2 linked regions of the Cycloclasticus pugetii PS-1 genome follow. The protein of the gene in region 1 interacts with the protein of each later gene in a pairwise test. Links are inferred from orthologs where the notes say so. Each region holds a gene or a part of one and is shown in the gene's direction. Other genes may lie near its edges.

Region 1 (5,620 bases):
CATGGAAATTGTTATTCCTGAGCATGAAATTGAAGAAAGGCGTCGGCTAGAAGGCACTGGAAAAAGCAAACCTGGCACCTTTATTATTCAAATAGGTTCTTTTAAAAAAGCTCAGCAGGCTGATACTCTTCGCGCCCGCTTAGCATTGTTAGGTATTGAATCGACCGTACAAACAGTAAACCAAAGCGGTAGCATTTGGCACCGAGTTAAATCAGGCCCGTACACTTCCTTTAGAATGGTCGATAAAATTCAAAATCGCTTGCACCGCAACAATATAGACAGTATCGCTATCAAACTAAAATAACGTGTAAATCAATAGACCAGATGCAAGTACATTCATAACATGGATATAACAAAGGTCTTTTATCGACTGTTATTTTCCCTTAGCCTCTGTCTTTTAGGGCTGTTTGCCTTAGTGTGGTTTAGCACATACCACCCACCAGCTCTTCAACAAGAAGCGGTATACTGCGGCGAAAACACACCCCGTTTAACGGCGGGCCAAACCCTTAAGCTGTATAACCAAAATGTTCAATTTATGGCGGGGAAAAACTATGTTTTTTTCTATGACCTACCTAATAATACCGGTCCCGATGAACGCCCTTCTAGCGACGACATCACAAAAACCCTGAAGGGTTTAGCCAACCTAATTACACAGCAAAATCCGGATATTATCCTCTTACAAGAAGTCGATGAAGGTGCTCAGCGAACAGATCATGCCGATCAATTAGCTCAATTACTTGAGTTGCTTCCCAGCGATTATGCCTGTCATACCAGTAGCTTTTATTGGCAAGCCCGCTATCTCCCTCACCCACGTATCATGGGCGCTGTGGGCACCAAGTTGAGTATTATTTCAAAATACAAAATAACCACGGCTACACGCACTCAACTCAGCCTTATCCCACAAGACCCCATCACGCAATTATTTAACCTTAAGCGTGCCTTACAGGAAGTTCACCTGCCCATAGAGGGTGCAGATAAACTGGTGCTTTTAAACACTCACTTATCCGCCTTTTCCAAAGGCACCGACACCCTTGAACGGCAAGTAACACAAATTAATCAACGATTACATTCGCTTAACAAGACTCAAACGCCTTGGGTTCTTGCTGGCGATTTTAATTTACTGCCGCCTAATGCCTATCCATTACTCGCACAAGAACAACGTCGCAATTACGATCAACAATCTGCAATAGAAACCTTGTACCAGCAACATTTAGCGGTACCCAGCCTTGCAAACACGCAATCCGAGCAACGCAAAGCATGGTTCACCTATGCCCCCAATAGTTCATCAAGCCAAGACCCTGACCGGACAATCGATTATTACTTCTACAGCCCAAATTTATCTGTGCAAAATGCGTTTGTAGAACAAGCTCAGTCACTCACTTTATCTGACCACATGCCAGTAATTGCTTCCTTTACCTTGCCGTAAAAACGATTAAAATGCGCATAGCGCTTAAGTTTTTACCGCTAAGGACCCAGCCTTCTTAGTTCGTTGCAAATCAAGCACCTCTAGCCGACCCACCTTAAAAAGGATATCCATGCCACAACTCAATAACTATTTCGCGACAACCGCCAAAGGCATGGAGCTGATCTTAGCCGACGAATTGGAACAAATCGGCGCCTTGCAAGTAAAACCAGCTGCCGGTGGAGTTTATTTTGAGGGTGAATTGGAAATGGCTTTACGCGTTTGCCTATGGTCTCGCCTTGCTAATCGCGTCTTAGTGCCCTTGGCTCGATATGCAGCACAAACACCTGAGCAATTGTATGCCGGTGCCTTAAAAATAGATTGGTCCAAGCACTTCGATGTCTACAACACTTTTGCCATTGACGCTTCTATTAGACGTTCAAAAATTAACCACTCGAGATATGCCGAGCAAGTGATCAAAGATGCTATTGTCGACCAATTTAAAGAAGCAACAGACGAGCGGCCAAACGTCCAGCGTGAGCAACCAGACATTCGCATTAACGCATATATCAATGAAGATAAAGTAACGCTTAGCTTAGACTTATCTGGCGACAGCTTACATCGTCGTCATTATCGTACTGAGTCTGTAGAAGCGCCATTAAAAGAGAACCTTGCCGCGGCTATTTTAATTCGCGCAGGCTGGCCAAAGATAGCCGCCGAAGGCGGTGCTTTATACGACCCCATGTGTGGATCAGGCACTTTTTTAACAGAAGCCGCCATGATGGCCGGCGACATTGCACCTGGCTTGCTGCGTGAGTATTTTGGCTTTCAAGCATGGAAACACTTTAACCCCATAATATGGCAACGACTGATAAAAGAAGCCGAATATCGCCGAGAAAAAGGCCTACATAACATCCCACCCATCACCGGCTCTGATATCAGCATCAAACACGCTGGCATTGCTAAAGCCAATATTAAAGCGGCTCATCTTACTGACGTTATTAAGGCCACCAGCTTACCGCTTACAAAAGTAGCCCCCGATCCGTCATGGAAACCTGGCTTGTTTATCGTTAACCCACCGTATGGTGAGCGACTCGGCGACATTAAACAACTCAAACCCTTATATCAAGAAATTGGCAGCATCCTAAAGGCCCGCTTTAACGGCTGGCACGCCTCTGTGTTTACCGGTAATGTTGAACTTGCATTTAATGTTTCATTAAAGTCACATAAGTCGTACCAACTATTTAACGGCGCTATCGCTTGTAAAGTCTTTAACTTTTCGGTGACCCCAGAACGGCACTTTGAAGGACAGCATGCCAGTCAGCAACAACACATTGGCGACAATTTAAAAAAAGCCTTACTACCGACACCCGGTGATTGGAGCGACGGCGCTACCATGCTGGCAAACCGCCTGCGCAAAAACATTAAAAAACTCTCCCCTTGGGTGAAGAAAAACAACATCCATTGTTACCGCTTGTACGATGCAGACTTACCCGAGTACGCATTGGCCATTGATGTTTACCAAGGCGAAAAAAAGTGGGTACATGTACAAGAGTATGAAGCCCCAAAAACCATTGATGAGGCTAAATCTATTCTACGTCTTCGTGATGCCTTAGCCGTTATGCCAGAGGTATTAAACATCCCTCCCCAGCAATTATCACTGAAAATTCGTCGTCGCCAAAAAGGTCGCACACAATACGAAAAACAAGGTACCGATGGTGGTTTCCATGAAGTCAGCGAAGGGCAGGCAAAGTTTCTCGTCAACTTCAAAGATTACCTCGATACAGGTTTATTCTTAGACCATCGCCCGATACGTTTTTGGATTGGCGAACACGCCGGCGGTAAACAGTTTTTAAACTTATTTGCCTACACAGGCGCGGCAACTGTACATGCGGCACTGGGCGGTGCCACCACGTCTACAACTGTGGATATGTCAAAAACCTATTTAGATTGGGCAAAAAATAATTTTGAGCTAAACCATTTAAACTTAGACAAGCACCAGCTTATTCGAGCTAACTGCATGGAATGGCTTGATACTGCCGTAGAAGAGCAAAAAAAGTACGAACTTATCTTCATTGACCCACCCACTTTTTCCAACTCAAAACGGATGGACAATGTGTTTGATATTCAACGTGATCATGTTGAATTAATTAATAAAGCGGCAAAGTTACTAAGCAAAAAAGGCACAATGATCTTTTCAACTAACTTTCGAAAGTTTAAATTAAACGAAGCCTCACTCACCCACTTGGCTGTTCAAAATATTAGTCAAAAAACAATATCAAAAGACTTTGAACGAAATCCAAAAATACATTATTGCTGGTCACTAGCACACCGTTAACCCGTTTTAAATATTCAAAAACGTACACGATAAAACAGCTTGCTTACTCATTTTACTGTTAGGCCAGTTTATTAGTCGCTGGTTTTGGCCTGATTCTCGGTTTATAAGGCCTACTCCCAAATATCGAGTTTTTCGTTCTTCACAACGCTTTATTCCCTTATGTAACGGTGAATAAAGCCCAGTCTCAGGGTATTTCCTCATTCTTGCGGGCTTTAGTTTATAGGCATATACTGGATAGTCCTACGGGCAAACCATGTAAAAGGTATCGCTATGACAGTTGATGTTATTTTAGATTTACAAGTTAACCCTGAAAACCGAGAAGAGCTATTAAGCGTTTTTATGTCGATCCTACCCGATACACGTGCCTTCAAAGGCTGCCAAAGTGTTTCGGTAACCAGTGATGAGGACGATAGACACCATATTGTTTTACTTGAAAAGTGGGGCCAACGCAGTGACTACGAAAGCTATATGGCCTGGCGGACGGAGCGTGGCGATATTGATAAACTCGCCAATTTATTATCGTCACCGCCTACTACCCACTACTTGACCACTGTCCCAATCTAACCCCGCTCGACCTAGTGGCGGAATACCCTTAAGGCCGATAAATCGTTCATGCGTATGAACACGATAATTTTCTGCCCGCCAGTATACAATCAACCAATAACCATTACGTTTAGCCCCTATTCCTCAAATCAATGTTTCATATATTTTTTTTAAATTCACTCGTTGTCGCCATTGCTGTGATCATTCATTACGAATTTTTATACCGTGTTTCTCGATATATCCCAAAAATGAAATTAAAGCATCGACTGAGAATACTGTTTGGCGTTTTTACTGCCCTTATTGCGCATGCGGTAGAGGTTTGGGTGTTTGCCTTTGCGTTTTACTTTATGCATCATGCTGAAGGCTGGGGGCATTTAGAAGGCAATTTTGATGGTAGTTTGCTTGATTGCACGTATTTATCTTTCACCACCTTTACAACCTTAGGCTTTGGGGATATTCAACCCATCGGTGATTTGCGCCATTTAACCGGCTTAGAGTCATTAACCGGACTGGTATTAATCACCTGGACGGCCTCATTCTTATATTATGAAATGCAACGTTATTGGGATAATCGTTGACGCAGTAATGTTAACCTTCGGTCACACCGCTCTTTGGCAAACACAGCGTCAATAAAGCGTATTGATGCAAGGAAGCCATCTGTTTTAATTATTTAAACTGTCAACGACCTGTATAATTGCCAGCACACCGAATATTAGGAGTACACCATGGTTACGCTAGGAAAAACACATCAATTAGAAGTCATCAAGTCGCTCGACTTCGGCTTTTATTTAGATGCTAAAGAATTAGGTGAAGTTCTCCTGCCAAACAAGCAGGCTCCAAGTAATTTAACCGTTGGTTCGTTGATTTATGTTTTTTTATACCTCGACTCAGAAGACCGCCCGATTGCCACCACAAAAAAGCCCAAAGCTCAGGTTGGTGAATTTGCCTACCTAACAGTCGTGGCACGTACACATGTGGGTGCTTTTTTGGACTGGGGGTTAGAAAAAGATGTTCTTGTACCATTTGCTGAACAACATCGACCAATGGATGTTGGCAAATCCTATTTAGTCTACTTATACCTCGACAAGAATGATGGGCGCATTGTCGCTTCATCAAAAATAGACAAGTTCATCGATGATGAAGCACCTCATGACTTTACCCCACAACAGCAAGTTGACCTTATCATTGCGAACAGCACCGACTTAGGCTTTAAAGCCATCATTAACCATTCACATTGGGGGGTTTTATACAAAAATGATGTCTTCCAAAAATTAAGTTTCGGGCAATCAAAAAAAGGGTTTATTAAACGTATTCGACCCGACGGTAAAATAGACTTA
Region 2 (13,447 bases), 180 kb from region 1 along the record:
CTGATAGCGCTGTAACCGCTCAGCAAGCACGTCATGAGTGTCGCCATGACTTAATTTTACTGGATATTTGGATGCCGAATACCGACGGCGTCACCTTATTAAAAGACTGGTCTACATCGGGAGATTTATCTTGCCCGGTCATTATGATGTCTGGGCACGGCACCGTTGAAACCGCTGTGGAAGCCACGCGTTTAGGCGCTTATGACTTTCTAGAAAAGCCATTATCCATTGCCAAACTATTACTGACCATTGAACGCGCACTGGAAGCTGAAAAACTTAAACAAGAGAATATCGACCTTAAACAATATTCAAATACCATTCAGGAGCCTCTTGGCAGCAGCCCACAAATTCAACAACTTCTTGAGCAGGCACGCCGACTCGGACAGCATGACACTCGCATATTATTAACGGGCGAACCTGGTAGCGGTAAAGAAACACTCGCACGATATATTCACGAACATAGCACCAGAAAACAAGGGCCTTTTATAGAGTTGAATACAGGCATTATCACTTCCCATAATGCCTTAGAAGAATTTTTTGGTCGTGAAGACGGCGACTCTATTCACTACGGTTTATTGGAAAAAGCAAACCACGGTACCTTGTTCATCGATGAAATTGGTGACATGGACAGTGAAACCCAACACCGCTTACTGAGTGCATTAGAATCTAAATCATTTCAACGCATTGGCGGCCACGAAGAGGTTAAAGCTGATGTAAGAGTTATCGCCTCGACCCGACGAGACCTGGAAGAAGCCATTCAAAATGGTCAATTTAGAAAAGACTTATACTATTTACTGAATGTCGCCTGCCTTCATTTGCCCTCGTTAAAAGATAGAAAAGAGGATATCCCTTTACTATTAGATTTCTATCTCCAGCACTACATAAAGCGAGAAAACTTACCAAAACGTAAATTCACCATTGCGGCGCAACAATTTTTAAGCGATTATACGTGGTTAGGGAATATACGCGAACTAAGGAATGTGGTTCAACGCCTCTTAATACTAGGCATTGGGGACGAGATCGGTCTAACTGAAGTCAAAACAACGCTCGGTGAATCTGCAAGATCCGTCATAACATCAAACGACATACCAATCTTTTATGATTTACCCCTTAAAGATGCTAGAGCACAATTTGAAAAAGCCTACCTTGATTACCACCTTGATCAGCACAAAGGCAGCGTTACTAAACTGGCTGAAACAACTGGCATGGAAAGAACTCACCTTTACCGCAAACTTCATGCCTTGGGCATTGAGTTTAAAGGAAAACGCTAACTCGCGCTATCGCTGTATCCTATGAGAATTATTATTTTAGGGGCCGGTCGAGTAGGCTCTACTGTTGCCAGCAACTTGTCTAGCGAAAATATCGATATCACACTGATTGATAAAGATCAAAAAGTAATAGACGCTGTCTGTGAAAGGCTTGATGTTTCAGCCATTTGCGGCAATGTCTCTCATCCAGATGTCTTAGAAAGCGCCGGCACCAAGTATGCCGATATCATCATCGCAGCAACAGACAGCGATGAAACAAATATGACCGCTTGCCAAGTCGCTCACTACTTATTTAAGGTCCCGAAAAAAATCGCGCGCGTAAGAGCAAGAACCTTCATTGACGTTCAAGAACAACTTTTTAACCCTAACGCCATCCCAATTGACGTTATTATCAACCCCGAAAATGAGATCGTACAATTTATAAAAAACCTCATTTTGCATCCCGGCTCACAGCAAGTTTTATCCTTCGCTAACGGCGTCCTCAGCCTTGTAGAAACAAAATGCAACCGAGATTGCGCATTAGTCGGAAAATCACTTGATGATTTGACCCGTTTATTACGTGGCGTTTACGCCAGAATAGCGCTCATTTATAGAGATAGCGAAATCATCATTCCCAACTATCACACCATTATTGAAGAACACGATCGCGTTTTCTTTATTGCGCCATCTAAGGATATTCAGCAAGTACTGAGCGTACTCTTCAATCAAGATAAAGCCTATAAACGATTAATTATTGCAGGTGGTGGCCGTATTGGTCTTGGTTTAGCTAAAGAGCTTGAGAACACCTTACAAGTTAAAATCATCACTAAAAGCAGCGAAAAAGCCTACGAGCTATCAGAACAGTTAGACCATAGTATCGTACTGTCCGGCGACACTACAGACGAAGCCTTTTTGCTGGATGAAAACATTGACAGAACCGATGTCTTTTGCACGCTGACAAGCGACGATGAAACGAATATTCTATGTTCCATGTTGGCCAAAAGCCTTGGCGCAAAGGTTGTCATGAGCTTAGTCGATAGAAATGCCTATATGAGCATGGTAGATAACGGGGCCATTGATAATGTCATTTACCCTCAACACACCACCATTGGAAAAATATTATCGCATATCAGACAAGGCGCTATTGCGAGTGTCCATTCTTTATTGCGGGGCAAAGCCGAAGCATTTGAAGCGATTGTCTCAAGTAGGGGACAAAAGAATAACCTCGATGGTCAAGCCATACGGGATGTTAAGCTACCTAACGGCAGCATGATTATTGGTTTAGTAAGAGAGAATATTTCCATTCCAGCAAGACAGGATGTCATTATTAAAAGTGGTGACCACCTGATTATTTTTGTTGCAGATAAGTCTTTAATTCACCAGGTAGAGGCGCTTTTTCAGCCGCCAAAATCCTTCCTTCGCCGATTTATTAATTAAACATGCATTACAACGTTATTAGACGCGTATCAGGTCTATTATTAGGCCTATTTAGCATCACCATGCTACCACCCATAGCCGTGTCTTTTATTTACGACGAACAAAACCACCAACCGTTTTTGATCGGTTTTTTTACTATTTTCCTAACCGGCTTTGTGCTCTGGTTAAGCGCCAAAAATGCTAAAGGAGATTTAAGAACACGAGATGGCTTCGTTATTGCTACTCTTTTCTGGGTTAGCCTTGGACTGTCCGGAGCCATCCCACTATATTTCTCTAGTCTGCCTTCCTTGTCATTAACCGATTCTATATTTGAATCCATTTCAGGCTTAACCACTACTGGGGCAACAGTTATTACAGGGCTCGATACGCTGCCAAAGTCTATTCTTTTTTACCGTCAACAACTCCAGTGGTTTGGTGGCATGGGTATTGTCGTACTCGCCGTTGCCGTCTTACCTATGCTGGGCATCGGTGGAATGCAGCTTTATAAAACTGAGATGCCTGGGCCCGTTAAAGATGCAAAATTGACACCCCGTATCACCGAAACAGCCAAAGCACTATGGGAGATCTATCTTGGCTTAACCATCGCATGTACACTGGCCTATTGGATCGGTGGCATGACATTTTTTGACGCACTAACACATAGTTTTAGTACCGTTTCTATTGGAGGCTTTTCAACCCATGACCTGAGCTTTGCTTTTTTTGACAGTACCGCCTTAAATTATATTTGCATTGTATTTATGCTTGTTGCGGGTATAAATTTCGCACTTCACTTTAGAGCAGCCAAATCACTCAGCCTTAAAGTTTATACTCATAATAATGAGTTTCAAACCTATCTCAGCATTCTCGTTGTACACACTCTGTTGATATCGGGAGTCCTACTTTTTTTAGGTCATGTTGATATTATTGAACAAACCCTATTTCAAGTCGTCTCATTCGCCACAACGACAGGGTTTACTTCCTCCAACCACGCCAACTGGCCTTTATTCATCCCGGTGTTACTTCTTTTTATGAGTTTCTATGGTGGTTGCGGCGGATCTACAGCAGGCGGGATTAAGGTTATCCGCATTTTAATTTTGCTCAAACAGCTTGGCAAAGAGATAACACATTTGATCCATCCACATGCCGACATGCCAATAAAACTTGATCAACGTGTCGTTTCAAGGCCGGTTATCAATGCAGTTTGGAGTTTCTTTTCTGCCTATATTTTATCTTTTGGTCTGTTAATGATTTTAATGATGATGACAGGACTAGACCAAATCACCGCTTTTTCAGCCGTTGCAGCAACCCTTAACAATCTCGGACCGGGGCTAGGCGATATTAGTAGTAGCTACGCAACCCTTCCAGACACAAGCAAGTGGATTGCCTGCTTTTCCATGCTGCTTGGCCGACTAGAAATTTTCACCTTGCTGGTCTTATTTAGCCCTGTTTTTTGGCGCGATTAGTGTCGGATTTACAACACAAGTGGGACCGTATCTATAGTCAGCGAGAAGCAGCTGATCCTAAACCGGCTGCTATGTTATCTCAATATTCACACCTATTGCCCAAGCAAGGACGTGCCCTCGATCTAGCTTGTGGCGTGGGCGGCAATACGTTCTTTTTAGCTCAACGAGGACTAACTGTCGATGCTTGGGATATTTCACCGGTTGCTATCAGTCAGATCGATCAGCGCAAAGGGCCTGCAGACAATATACGCACCTCGGTTGTTAATATTAACGATGGTGTGTTTGCAAAAAATTACTACGATATTGTTACGGTCTCATACTTTCTAGACCGACAACACATTGACGACATCATCACCACACTAAAGCCACAAGGGCTGCTTTTTTATCAAACATTTACGCGTGAAAAAGCGCAACCGGGCGGGCCAAGCAACCCTGATTTTTTGCTGAAAAAAGGAGAGTTATTATCCCTTTTTTCTCAACTAACACCTATTATTTATCATGAGGAGGGCCTTATTGGCGACGCTAGTAAAGGCCTTCGAAATGAAGCCATTCTCATTGCTCAAAAGCCCGCAATGCTGAAACCCCCACTCAACTAGAAATATCATTGTATAATAAGCGGCTAACGTTAATTTAGGTCAATCCATGACTAGCATCAAAAGCACCTCGCCTACCCAGGCTTACGAAATTCTTAACAACGACTCTCATGCCGTATTGATCGACACCCGTACATTTATTGAATTTTCTTTTGTAGGCCACCCCATTGGCGCTATCCACGTACCGCTTAAAAGACCACCTAACTGGAAACCTTTACCCGATTTTGTTGAACAGGTTGAAAAGCACGTCCCTTCAAAGTCAACAACCATTGTTTTAATGTGCCGCAGTGGCGCACGCTCAATGGAAGCGGCTAAATTATTAGAAGAGGCTGGCTACCAGTCCTTATACAACATGAATGAAGGCTTTGAAGGCGATAAAGATAAAAACAACCATCGAGGCAAGCTGGGGGGCTGGCGCTATCATCAACTCCCTTGGGAACAAAGCTAACGTCGCTCTATACATAACTCATATTCATATCAACCGATACTCACCCAATCAAAGGAACCTAATTTCGTGAAACAGAACCTCCGTAATATCGCCATTATCGCCCACGTTGACCATGGCAAAACCACCCTCGTTGACAAATTACTAGAACAATCCGGCACATTAGACCGTAAAAACTCTGGTACAGAAAGAATCATGGATTCTAACGACCAAGAAAAAGAGCGCGGCATTACCATCCTCGCAAAAAACACAGCGATTGAGTGGCAAGGTCTTCATATTAATATTGTGGACACCCCGGGCCATGCCGATTTTGGTGGCGAAGTCGAGCGAGTTCTTTCAATGGTTGATTGTGTCCTATTATTGGTTGATGCAGTTGATGGCCCAATGCCACAAACACGCTTTGTAACCTCTAAAGCTTTTGAACAAGGCTTAAAGCCCATTGTTGTTATCAACAAAGTTGACAGGCCAGGCGCACGCCCTGACTGGGTTATTGACCAGGTTTTTGACCTGTTCGACAAACTTGGCGCCACCGATGAACAGCTCGATTTTCCTGTTATTTATGCCTCTGCCATTAATGGTATTGCTGGCCCAGAAGCAGATGAGCTAGCCGATGATATGACCCCATTATTTGAAATTATTAGAGACAACGTTCCCACGCCTGTTGTTGATGTAAACGCCCCATTCCAAATGCAAATTTCATCACTGGCCTACGATAGCTATGTGGGTGTTATTGGTGTTGGTCGCATTACTCGTGGCAGCTTAAAACCAGGGCAAACCGTTACTATTATTGATAGCAATGACAAACAGCGTAAAGGCAAAGTACTAAACGTAAAAGGTCATTTAGGCCTTGAACGTATAGACGTTGACGAAGCATTCGCTGGCGACATCGTTTGCATTAACGGCATCGACGGTCTTGGAATTTCTGACACACTCTGCGACCCTGATCATGTTGAAGCCATGCCTGCGCTGTCTGTAGACGAACCAACCGTTAGCATGACCTTTTCTGTTAACAACTCACCTTTTGCTGGACAAGATGGCAAGTTTGTCACTTCGCGAAATATTAAAGACCGTCTTAACCAAGAACTTATCCATAACGTTGCTCTGCGTGTTGAGCCCGGCGACTCACCTGACAAATTCATCGTATCTGGTCGAGGCGAATTGCACTTATCTGTGCTGATAGAAACCATGCGACGTGAAGGCTTTGAACTAGGTGTTGCTCGCCCTGAAGTCATCCAAAAAGAAATTGATGGCAAAATGCAGGAACCGTTCGAAATGGTTGTAATTGACATTGAAGAACAGCACCAAGGACCCATTATGGAAGAAATGGGTTTACGTAAAGCCGAGCTAACCAATATGGAGCCTGACGGTAAAGGACGCATACGACTTGAATTTATGAGCCCCTCGCGTGGTTTAATCGGCTTCCGCGGTCACTTCCTAACGCTGACGTCTGGCTCGGGTATCATGACCAGTGTCTTTGATCATTATGGTCAAGTGAAAGACGGCGAAATCACCTCTCGACAAAACGGCGTTTTAGTTTCTATGGTCAAAGGCAAAACATTGGCTTTCGGCTTATTCAACCTGCAAGAAAGAGGTAAATTATTCTTAGGTCATGCCGAAGAAGTCTACGAAGGACAAATCGTGGGGCTTCATTCACGCGGTAATGATTTAGTCGTCAACCCGACCAAAGGCAAACAGCTTACTAACGTGCGTGCATCGGGCACAGATGAAGCCTTAACACTCGTTCCTCCCGTCGTCATGACGCTAGAACAAGCGCTTGAGTTTATTGAAGATGACGAGTTAGTTGAAGTCACACCTCACCATATTCGTCTAAGGAAAAAATTACTAACCGAAAACGAACGTAAACGTGCCTCACGCGCACCAAAGTCTTAATATCAGGCACAAAAAAACCGGCGGAGTAAACTCCGCCGGTTAAGTGGTCGCATTGCTTGGTTGGCAAAAAATTTGATCCTTACCAGCATCCATACTGATTGTGTAATCCTTTACACTTCCCTAGCAAACAATCCTTGTTTGGTGAGATCCTTCTCATAAATTTTCTAGCGACGTTAAAAGTATAGACCTGACATCCCTAGTAAATAATCATCTACAACCTCAATCAGGGTAAGCATATCCTTACACCCTACAACGTTTATTTCATCAAAACATATTGTCTTTCATCCACATCAGACTTACTATACTAAACCAATTCTAATATATTCAGGGTGTAGATCATGAGCTGGACTAAAAAAGTATTACGCATAAATCTAACAAACAGGACATCTTCTGAAGAACCTCTCAATATGGAGTGGGCAGAACTTTATCTAGGCCAGAGAGGGCTAGCGACAAAGTACCTTACAGAAGAAGTGGACCCAACCGTCGAGCCTCTAGCGCCAGAAAACAAGCTGTATATGGTAACAGGCCCACTAACAGGCACCATGGCTTCAACGGGTGGTCGTTACTCTTGTGTCACTAAAAGCCCCTTAACCAATGCTCTGGCTTGCTCAAATTCAGGTGGTTTTTTTGGCAACGAAATGAAATGTGCTGGCTGGGATATGATTATCCTAGAAGGCAAAGCAAGCTCCCCAGTTTATATCAGCATCGTTGATGAAAAATGCGAGATCCTGCCGGCGGATGAGATTTGGGGCAAATCTGTTTGGGAAGCCGATGAATGGCTTCATAATAAACACCAAGACCCTCAACTAAGAATCGCTGCTATTGGCCTACCTGGTGAAAAGGGCAACCTATATTCTGCTATCGTTAATGACTTACATCGTGCTGCTGGGCGTTCCGGCGTAGGCGCTGTTATGGGTTCAAAAAATGTCAAAGCGGTGACCCTTAGAGGCAGCAAAGGTGTTGGCAATATAAAAGATCCAAAACGTTTCTTCGAAGCCACCAACAAAGCTAAAAAAATTATCGCTGACAGTGAAATGACTCAAGGCCTCAGCGCCTTAGGTACCAATGTCATGATGAACCATATGAACGAAGTGGGTGCTTTACCGGCTAGAAACTGGCAAGACAGCACCTTTGACAATGCACCTAAACTGTCAAGTGAGGCAATGGCCGTACCAAGGGAAAGTGACGGTAAGCCAAACTTAACACGAAATGCCGGCTGCTTTGCCTGCACTATATCTTGTGGACGTATCTCAACAATCGACCCAGAGCATTTCAGCATTAAAAACCGTGATGACATCCATAAGCACTTTAAAGGTAATTCTGGTGGTAATGAATATGAAGCTGCATGGGCATTAGGTTGCGATACCGGTGTAGATGATTTAGACGCCGTGACCTATGCTAACTTTGTCTGTAATGAGCAAGCTCTTGACCCCATCTCAGCAGGCGCCACTATTGCTGCAGCCATGGAGTTATATGAGCTAGGCATCCTTACAAAAGAAGATACTGGCGGCATTGAAATGAACTTTGGCAATGCTGAGGCGATGGTGGAATGTATTGAACTGATTGCAAAACATGAAGGCTTTGGACAAGAACTCGCTCAAAGTTCACTTCGTTTTTGTGAAAAATACGGCCGCCCAGACCTCGCTATTGTTGTTAAAGGGCAAGAGTTTCCAGCCTATGATGCTCGTGCTGTAAAAGGCATGGGTCTTGGATATGCCACATCAAACCGTGGCGCCTGTCACGTACGTGGTTACACTAACGGCTCAGAAACAGCCGGGATACCTTTCAAAACAGATCCATTAGCCTATGAAGGAAAAGCAGAACTACTGATGGCATTCCAAGATACAACTAGTGTGTTTGATTCTGCCGGCATCTGCACCTTCTCATCATTCGCACAAGGCATTGAAGAAGTGGCAGAACAAATTGATGCTGCCTGCGAAGGCGACTGGACAGCTGAAAGACTCGGCCAATTAGGCGAGCGCGTTTGGAACCTTGAGCGTGAGTTCAACAACAATGCTGGTTTCACTGCTGCCGATGACACGCTTCCACCTCGCTTATTAAGTGAGCCTGTCAAAGCAGGCCCTGCAAAAGGTGAAGTTTGTGAGTTAGATAGAATGTTGCCCGAATACTACGAAGTTCGTGGTTGGAATCAAGACGGCACACTTAAAGAAGCAACAAAACAACGCCTAAGTTTGTAAATTATCACTTTGTATCCGACAGAGCAGTCGTTGTGACTGCTCTGTCTTTACCATATAGAACATGCCTACAATCACCCTCAAACTTTTCGCCTCTTTAGCTAAAATAGCACCTGAAAATATAGGCGGAGAAATTAGAACGGTTCCTATTCAAGCTGGTGATACCATCACCAGCATTGCCGATCGTGAAAATTTATCACATAAGACTCTACATTTAGTTATTTTAAATGGCACTTATATCGACAAAGACAAACGTGACTCCACACTGCTTAAAGATGGCGACACGTTAAGTCTCTGGCCTCCGGTTGTTGGCGGCTAACAGATAAACGCCTATTTCCTGCTTGCTATCCTTTCTCGTTATTGGGAAAATGCCAGCTTACTCGCAACATAGCATATACTTTAAAAATGGATAGCAGAACAGCAACTGTTAATCGCGACACCCTAGAAACCCAAATCTCAGTTTCTATCAACTTAGACGGTAACGGTAAAACAAACTTTTCTACGGGAATCCCCTTTCTCGAACATATGCTTGACCAGATTGCTCGTCACGGCATGATAGATTTGGACATTAATGCCAAGGGCGATTTGCATATCGACGCTCATCACACCGTTGAGGACCTAGGCATTACATTAGGCAAAGCTGTTACTGACGCGCTGGGCGACCGCAAAGGCATTTATCGTTATGGTCATGCCTACGTACCACTAGACGAAGCTTTATCTCGGGTTGTAATCGATTTTTCTGGCCGCCCGGGACTTGTTTACGATGTCGAATTCCCTCGCGCAAGAATTGGAGATTTTGACGTTGATTTATTTCGTGAATTTTTCCAAGGTTTCGTAAACCATGCCAACATCTCTTTACATATAGATAATTTAAAAGGCCTTAATGCACACCACGTTGCTGAAACTATCTTTAAAGCGTTTGGCCGGGCTCTTCGTTTTTCATTAGAAAGAGACCCCCGTATGGAAGGCATCGTCCCTTCAACAAAAGGTTGCTTGTAACACTAAACGAGATCTAAATTATGGCCACCGTTGCCGTTATTGACTATGGGATGGGGAACTTACACTCCATCGAAAAAGCACTAAAAACCGCTTCCCCAAACGCTACTGTTATTGTAACGGCCGATAAAAATATTATTTTATCTGCTGATCACGTTGTTTTCCCTGGCGTAGGCGCTATTCGTGACTGTATGGCTGCACTACAAAAAACAGGTTTAGATGACATCATTAAACAAGTCGCACAGAACAAACCTTTACTCGGTATTTGTCTTGGTATGCAAGCGTTATTGCAACATAGCGATGAGAACAATGGGGTTACATGCTTAGGCATTATCCCTGGAAATGTTATAAAGTTTCCATCAGGAACATATGATGAACAGGGAAATACTATTAAAATTCCACACATGGGGTGGAATGAAGTTAATTACACAAACAAAAACCCACTTTTTAATAATATAGCTCAAAACGAACGATTTTATTTTGTTCATGGCTATCATGCTAGCGAAGTGGGCGAAGAACACACCTCTGCTACCACAAACTACCCAGCCCCCTTTCCCTGTGCGCTTATGTGGAAAAATATAGTCGCTGTACAATTCCACCCTGAAAAAAGCCAACATGCAGGATTGCAGTTACTTAGAAACTTCTTAAAATGGGATGGTACAGCTGAATCAAATGGACATGCTTAACTATTTTTCCAATCAAACAGATACCCTTTAAACGCAACCCTTAACACCACCAGGAACAACTAACATGATTCTTATTCCCGCCATTGATCTTAAAGAAGGTAAGTGCGTTCGCTTACGCCAAGGCCGCATGGATGATGAAACTATTTTTTCAGACAACCCTGTAGAGGTTGCTTCACGCTGGGTAAATGAAGGCGCTAAGCGGCTACACCTCGTTGACTTGGACGGTGCTTTTGCTGGCAAGCCTGTAAACGCAGGTGTTGTTCACGATATTGCCCAGGCTCACCCCGATTTAATCATCCAAGTTGGCGGTGGTATCCGTGACGAAGATACTATTCAGACCTACCTTAATGCTGGCGTACAATACGTCATTATCGGCACAAAGGCAGTCAGCGCCCCCCACTTTGTTGGTGATGTCTGCGCAGAGTTCCCTGGCCATATTATCGTTGGCCTAGATGCAAAGGATGGCAAAGTCGCTATTGATGGCTGGTCAAAACTATCTAATCACGATGTTATCGACCTAGCACAGCATTTTGAAAATGACGGTGTTGAGTCTATTATTTATACAGATATCGGTCGAGATGGCATGATGAAAGGCGTCAATGTTGAAGCCACCGCCAAACTCGCCCGCTCTATTCGTATTCCAGTTATTGCCTCTGGCGGTATTACCAATATGGATGACATTTATGCCCTAGGTAAGGTGGCCGATGATGGCATCATGGGCGCCATAACCGGTAGGGCTATTTACGAAGGCACGCTTGATTTTGCTGAAGGTGAAAAACTAGCCGAGACGTTTGCTTAATATGGCACTGGCCAAACGTATTATTCCTTGCCTAGATGTAGACAATGGCCGTGTTGTTAAGGGCGTCAAATTCGTTGATATTCGAGATGCTGGCGACCCCGTTGAAGTTGCCAGACGTTATGACCAAGAAGGAGCGGATGAAATCACCTTTCTTGATATTACCGCCACCTCGGATAACCGCGAAACCATTGTGCACGTTATAGAACAAGTTGCCGATGAAGTCTTTATTCCCCTAACCGTCGGTGGAGGTATTCGCGAATTAGCCGATATTAGCCGCATGCTAAAAGCAGGGGCAGACAAAGTTGGCATTAATAGCGCAGCTATTTTTAACCCTAACTTTGTTAAGGAAGCCGCCGAGAGATTTGGTTCACAATGCATTGTTGTCGCTATTGACGCTAAATGCGTTAGCGCCAACGGCGAACCCAAACGCTGGGAAATATTCACCCATGGTGGCCGAAAAGAAACCGGTATCGATGCCATCGAATGGGCAAAAAAAATGGTTGCCTTAGGCGCCGGTGAAATTTTACTCACCAGTATGGACCGTGATGGTACTAAAATTGGGTTTGATCTTGAACTCACCCGCGCCATCAGCGAAGCGGTTGAAGTACCCGTTATTGCCTCTGGCGGTGTTGGCACCTTAGACCATTTAGTCGATGGCGTCACTAAAGGTAAAGCCGATGCAGTCCTCGCTGCTAGCATATTTCACTTTGCAGAGTTTAGTATTGGTGAAGCAAAACAGCACATGCAAGATAATGGTATAGAGGTTCGATTATGAGCACCTGGCTTGACGAAATAAAATGGGATGAAAAAGGCCTTCTCCCTGCTATAGCTCAAGACCACAAAACAGGCAAAATACTTATGTTTGCTTGGATGAACCAACAAGCTTTACAGCTTACCGTTGAACAAGGGCACGCTGTTTATTGGTCGCGTTCTCGCAATAAACTTTGGCATAAAGGTGAAGAATCTGGTCACCAACAAATCATCAACGATATTCGCTTAGACTGCGATGGAGATGTTATCCTACTGTCTGTTGAACAAAAAGGCGGTATTGCTTGTCATACTGGCCGGGAACGTTGCTTTTATCGGCAATTAGTCGATGAACAATGGCAAGACACAGACCCTGTTTTAAAAGACCCCAAAAATATTTATTCAAAATGAGTAACATACTGAAGCGACTTGAAACCATCTTGCAGCAGCGCAAGCAAGATGACCCCACAGCATCCTATGTTGCCAGTTTATATGATAAAGGGCTTGATACCATTCTTAAGAAAATTGGCGAAGAGGCAACAGAAACGGTCATTGCCGCTAAGTCTGGCGATAAAACACAAATTATTTACGAAACGGCAGATCTGTGGTTTCATTCACTGGTCTTATTAGCACAACAAGACTTAAGTGCTGACGATGTGCTGAAGGAACTTGAGCGCCGCTTTGGGCTATCTGGGCTAGATGAAAAAGCCAATAGAACCAAGTAGAATGATTCTTACTACAACTTTCAATTAGAGGTTACCATGGGTGGCATCGGCATTTGGCAATTAATTATTATTCTCGTTATTGTGCTTTTATTATTTGGCACAAAACGCTTACGTAACCTTGGTGGCGACTTAGGTGGCGCAATCAAAGGCTTCAAAGGCGCGATGAAGGAAGGCGAAAAAGAAAAAGACACTGATCATCAAAAATCAGTTGCTAACGACGATACTAAAAAAGACGACTCGACGCA

Evidence for each region.
Region 2: the proteins of rlmKL (region 1) and typA interact in binary tests that used the Escherichia coli proteins (3 or more experiments, as listed by UniProt). The link is inferred for Cycloclasticus pugetii PS-1 from one-to-one orthologs.

What each region holds. Positions count from the first base shown.
Region 1 is NZ_ARVU01000001.1:2,055,260-2,060,879, forward strand. What follows is about bases 1,200-4,137. They hold rlmKL (bifunctional 23S rRNA (guanine(2069)-N(7))-methyltransferase RlmK/23S rRNA (guanine(2445)-N(2))-methyltransferase RlmL), read left to right. Parts: upstream 1,200-1,535; coding sequence 1,536-3,740; downstream 3,741-4,137. Other genes in these bases: CYCPU_RS0110030 (endonuclease/exonuclease/phosphatase family protein), read left to right, coding at 1,200-1,426; CYCPU_RS0110040 (putative quinol monooxygenase), read left to right, coding at 4,011-4,137. Outside these bases: CYCPU_RS0110025 (SPOR domain-containing protein), read left to right, coding at 1-304; more of CYCPU_RS0110030, read left to right, coding at 344-1,199; more of CYCPU_RS0110040, read left to right, coding at 4,138-4,304; CYCPU_RS0110045 (potassium channel family protein), read left to right, coding at 4,436-4,861; CYCPU_RS0110050 (CvfB family protein), read left to right, coding at 5,009-5,620. UniProt on the Escherichia coli protein: Specifically methylates the guanine in position 2445 (m2G2445) and the guanine in position 2069 (m7G2069) of 23S rRNA. Methylation occurs before assembly of 23S rRNA into 50S subunits.
Region 2 is NZ_ARVU01000001.1:2,230,694-2,244,140, forward strand. Bases 4,693-7,643 are described here. They hold typA (translational GTPase TypA), read left to right. Parts: upstream 4,693-5,233; coding sequence 5,234-7,054; downstream 7,055-7,643. Other genes in these bases: CYCPU_RS0110895 (class I SAM-dependent methyltransferase), read left to right, coding at 4,693-4,722; CYCPU_RS0110900 (rhodanese-like domain-containing protein), read left to right, coding at 4,769-5,167; CYCPU_RS0110910 (aldehyde ferredoxin oxidoreductase family protein), read left to right, coding at 7,393-7,643. Outside these bases: CYCPU_RS0110880 (sigma-54-dependent transcriptional regulator), read left to right, coding at 1-1,271; Trk system potassium transporter TrkA, read left to right, coding at 1,284-2,684; CYCPU_RS0110890 (TrkH family potassium uptake protein), read left to right, coding at 2,687-4,126; more of CYCPU_RS0110895, read left to right, coding at 4,126-4,692; more of CYCPU_RS0110910, read left to right, coding at 7,644-9,252; CYCPU_RS0110915 (MoaD/ThiS family protein), read left to right, coding at 9,314-9,568; imidazoleglycerol-phosphate dehydratase HisB, read left to right, coding at 9,655-10,248; imidazole glycerol phosphate synthase subunit HisH, read left to right, coding at 10,269-10,931; hisA (1-(5-phosphoribosyl)-5-[(5-phosphoribosylamino)methylideneamino]imidazole-4-carboxamide isomerase), read left to right, coding at 10,996-11,730; imidazole glycerol phosphate synthase subunit HisF, read left to right, coding at 11,732-12,505; hisI (phosphoribosyl-AMP cyclohydrolase), read left to right, coding at 12,502-12,888; CYCPU_RS0110945 (phosphoribosyl-ATP diphosphatase), read left to right, coding at 12,885-13,202; Sec-independent protein translocase subunit TatA, read left to right, coding at 13,239-13,447. UniProt on the Escherichia coli protein: A 50S ribosomal subunit assembly protein with GTPase and nucleotide-independent chaperone activity, required for 50S subunit assembly at low temperatures, may also play a role in translation.